One region of the Bradyrhizobium sp. ORS 111 genome, then DNA from elsewhere that is predicted to be linked to it. Evidence: predicted binding sites of a transcription regulator. Region 1 holds the regulator's gene; the other holds the start of a gene.

What was found. The regulator HrcA, encoded in region 1, represses chaperone genes, less so after heat shock. The targets are predictions, from matches to a motif close to GTTAGCACTCNCNNNNNGNGAGTGCTAAC.
Region 2: the regulator HrcA is predicted to act here: its motif matches at 1,297-1,325, upstream of groES (co-chaperone GroES).

Annotation. Positions count from the first base shown of each region.
Region 1 covers NZ_CP120701.1:179,442-181,640, reverse strand. Annotated here, with positions in the region: gene rph (ribonuclease PH) at 1-197, opposite strand, end outside; gene hrcA (heat-inducible transcriptional repressor HrcA) at 367-1,455, shown strand; gene grpE (nucleotide exchange factor GrpE) at 1,558-2,163, shown strand.
Region 2 covers NZ_CP120701.1:3,187,534-3,189,732, reverse strand. Annotated here, with positions in the region: gene P6U30_RS14595 (cupin domain-containing protein) at 1-544, opposite strand, end outside; gene P6U30_RS14590 (usg protein) at 699-989, opposite strand; gene groES (co-chaperone GroES) at 1,368-1,682, shown strand; gene groL (chaperonin GroEL) at 1,729-2,199, shown strand, end outside.

The DNA of each region.
Region 1 (2,199 bases):
AGCATGCCATATTCGGCCGTGACCCAGCCGCGGCCCTGACCCTTCAGCCAGGGTGGCAGCCGTTCCTCCAGCGTCGCCGTCACCAGCACATGGGTGTCGCCGAACTTCACCATGCAGGAACCCTCGGCGTATTTGACGACGCCGCGTTCCAGCGACACGGGACGCAGTTCATCGGGCGCACGGCGGCTTGGCCGCATGAAGTCCTCCAAAAATCCGAGAGAAGTGGCTGGCCGTGCTTGTAGGAGGGGGAACGGGCAGCGGCAAGGGTTTTCGGCCCCCGGTGGGTGCCTGGTTGTTGGGGCCGAATGCATGCTTGTCACCGGCCTCCTGGATCGACAAATTAGGGGTAATGTGAGGGACTGGAGTGTGGCTCATCACGATCCGATAGGCTTGATCGCACCGCATGCGGGGCTGGCTCAGCTCAACGAGCGTTCGCGCGACATTTTTCGTCAAATCGTCGAGAGCTATCTGGCGACCGGCGAGCCGGTCGGCTCGCGCAACATCTCGCGCCTGATCGCCTTGCCGCTGTCGCCGGCGTCGGTCCGCAACGTGATGTCGGACCTCGAGCAGCTTGGCCTGATCTATGCCCCGCATACCTCCGCCGGCCGGCTGCCGACCGAGCTCGGTCTGCGCTTTTTTGTCGACGCCTTGATGCAGGTCGGCGATCTCACCGAGGACGAGCGCCAGTCGATCCGAACCCAGCTTGCCTCGGTCGGTCGCGCGCAAACGGTCGAGGCTGCGCTCGAGGAAGCACTGATGCGGCTGTCGGGCCTGACCCGCGCCGCGGCGGTGGTGCTGACGCCGAAATCGAATGCGCGGCTGAAGCACATCGAATTCGTCCGGCTGGAGCCGGAGAAGGCGTTGGTCGTGCTGGTCGGCGAAGACGGTCAGGTCGAAAATCGCGTTCTGGCGCTGCCGCCAGGTGTTCCCTCTTCGGCGCTGACCGAAGCGAGCAATTTCCTCAATGCACGGATTCGGGGCCGCACACTGGCCGAAGCGCGCCTCGAGCTCGAGACCGCGTTGACGCAGAGCCGGGCCGAACTGGACCAGCTCACCCAGAAGGTCGTCGCGGCCGGAATCGCGAGCTGGTCCGGCGGCGAGCACGAGGATCGGCAGCTCATCGTGCGCGGCCATGCCAATTTGCTCGAGAATCTGCATGCGCTCGACGATCTCGAGCGCATCAAGTCGTTGTTCGACGACCTCGAGACCAAGCGCGGCGTGATTGATTTGCTCGGCCGCGCCGAACGCGGAGAGGGGGTGCGGATCTTCATCGGTTCGGAGAACAAGCTGTTCTCGTTGTCGGGTTCCTCAACCATCATGGCGCCTTACAGCGATGCCCAGGGCCGGGTTGTCGGCGTTCTCGGCGTGATCGGACCGACGCGGCTGAATTATGCCAGGGTGATCCCGACGGTCGATTACGCCGCGCGCATCGTGAGCAAGATCCTCGGCGGCTGACCGAAGCCGGAGGGACCGCTTGATTTTCGCCGCCAAAGCACGATATCCCGCCTGACCAATCCCCAAGATTTGAACCGACGCGAGTTTTCGAGAAGGCAAGCCATGACCGATCCGAACCGGACGAATGACAATACCGACAATCCGGCGCCGACGGGTGAGCCTGTGGTCTCCAAGCCCTACGTCATGCCTGATGATCCCGAGGTCGGGTCGGCCGAGGCCCTGGCCAAGGAACTGGTGGAGGCGCGCGACAAGACGCTGCGCACGTTGGCGGAGATGGAGAACCTCCGTCAGCGCACCCGCCGCGAGGTCGCCGATGCCAAGACCTACGGCATTACCGGCTTTGCCCGCGATGTGCTCGAGATCGCCGACAATCTGCAGCGCGCGCTCGACGCCGTTCCGGCCGAGGCCAAGGAAGCCGCCGATCCCGGCCTGAAAGCGCTGATCGAAGGCGTCGAATTGACCGAGCGCTCGCTGCTCAGCGCGCTGGAAAAGAACGGCGTGAAGAAATTCGATCCGATCGGGGAGAAATTCGATCCGAATTTCCAGCAAGCGATGTTCGAAGTGCCCGACGCGTCGGTGCCGTCAGGTACCGTGGTTCAGGTCGTGCAGGCCGGCTACATGATCGGCGAGCGCGTGCTGCGCCCGGCGCTGGTCGGTGTCTCCAAGGGCGGCGCCAAGGCCGCCCCGGCCGCCGATTTCACGGCCTAATCGTCCGACCGTGGGACGGACGCTAAAGCTTGATGA
Region 2 (2,199 bases), 3.0 Mb from region 1:
TGAACTCCGCCGGCAGGATCACTTCCAGCAGTTCGACGTCATCGGAGTAATCCAGGATCATGTGCCGGATGCGCGGCGGTTGGGTCCAGGCACTGCCTTGCTGCATCAGCGTTTCGCCCTCGCCTTCCATGTAGGTCTTTACCCAGCCCTTGAGCACGTAGACCATCTGGAATTCGACGTCGTGATAATGCAGCTTCGATACCTCGTCCGGGTTGCAGGGGCCCTGCAGCCGGATCACATGCGCCCGCGCCAGGCCGTGCGTGGCGTCAGCGATGCCGAGGTCGCGATATTTGGCATAGGCGCGCAAGCCATCGGCCTTGAAGGCTTCCTCGCGGTGATGGCTGATGGCGATACGCTGCTTCGGCCGCGCCTTGGATTTGGACTTTGTTGCCGTCTTCGTTGTTGTCTTCCCGGCGGTCGAGACGCGGCCCTTCGACTTGATGGTCTTGCGCGCCGAGGGTTTGGCGGCGCTCCCGAGCCCAGTCCATTTCTTCCTTACCGCGGTCTTGACTGCTGGTCTTGATGCCGGCTTTCGCTTGGCCATTGGTTGCTCCTCCCGTCTTTCATCACGACGAGGCTAGCACAAAAGCCTCTCGGGAGATGGGCGAAAGCACCGGGTACGCGCGAACTTGCCTGCGCGCTCAGGCAGGTGGCCAGATGGTCGCCACGGCACGATTGTGTCGTGGCCCCTCCGCCGGTCAATGCAGCCGGAAGACGCCGTCGACGGCGCGCAGCTCCGCGGGCTTGACCAATTTGGAGTGCGCGACCGTCACCGAGAACAGCGGCCCCTCGAGCTCCTGCTGCCAGAAGGCGAGGAAATCCTGCAGCGCCGGAAATTTCGGAAACAGATCGTAGTTCTGCCAGATGTAGGTCTGCAGCAGCGAGGGGTGATCCGGCATCCGATAGAGAATTTGCGCCGTCGTCAGCCCATATCCCAGCAACTGCTTCCGGAAATCGTCGGAAACAACCCCACCAACTCGCGAGACCATGCCAACCTCCTGTGACGGAGCGCATTCACATGGTGGTCGACCCCACCGGACCACCGGCATGGATGCGCTCACATGAGAGAAATGTGACGCACGCGACTAACCCATCTCAAGCCTGAATGTTTAAAAGGTTGTTGAAATTTCCTGCGTTGGCAGCAGCTTACCGCATCTGCTAATAGCGCCTGGAAGGCGATGGCGGCCGCATTAAGGATGCCGAAATGATCCTGGCAGCGCCCGTCCGCGAGTGCCAAAATTTCTGCTAGAGGCTCTTGCCCGCTGCAACCGCTTGGCCTATCTCCTCCGCAGCCAGTCTGGCACTCGCCAGGCTGGACTGCTAACACTCCAAAATCTACAGCATATACAAATGTTTAGGAGGACTGCATGAAATTCCGTCCGCTTCACGACCGCGTCGTGGTCAAGCGCATCGACGCCGAAGAGAAGACTGCTGGCGGCATCATCATTCCGGACACTGCCAAGGAAAAGCCCTCCCAGGGCGAAGTCATCGCCGTCGGCCCGGGTGGCCGCGACGAGGCTGGCAAGCTGGTCCCCATCGACGTCAAGGTCGGCGACCGCGTCCTGTTCGGCAAGTGGTCGGGCACCGAGGTCAAGATCGACGGCGAAGACCTGCTGATCATGAAGGAAAGCGACATCATGGGCGTGCTCGACGTCCCCGCTTCCAAGAAGAAGGCCGCTTAAGCGCCCCCTCTCCCTCCCTGGTTAAATCTCTCAAGGAAAAACTCAGATGGCAGCCAAAGAAGTCAAATTCTCCGTCGAGGCGCGCGACAAGATGCTGCGCGGCGTCGACGTTCTCGCCAACGCGGTGAAGGTCACCCTCGGTCCGAAGGGCCGCAACGTGGTGCTCGAGAAGTCGTTCGGCGCTCCCCGCATCACCAAGGACGGCGTCACCGTCGCCAAGGAGATCGAGCTCGACGACAAGTTCGAGAACATGGGCGCCCAGATGGTGCGCGAAGTCGCCTCCAAGTCCGCTGACGCGGCCGGCGACGGCACCACCACCGCCACCGTGCTCGCCCAGGCGATCGTGAAGGAAGGCGCCAAGTCGGTCGCCGCCGGCATGAACCCGATGGATCTGAAGCGCGGTATCGACCTCGCGGTCGAAGCCGTCGTTGCGGACCTCCAGAAGAACTCCAAGAAGGTCACCTCGAACGAGGAGATCGCCCAGGTCGGCACCATTTCGGCCAACGGCGACGCCGAG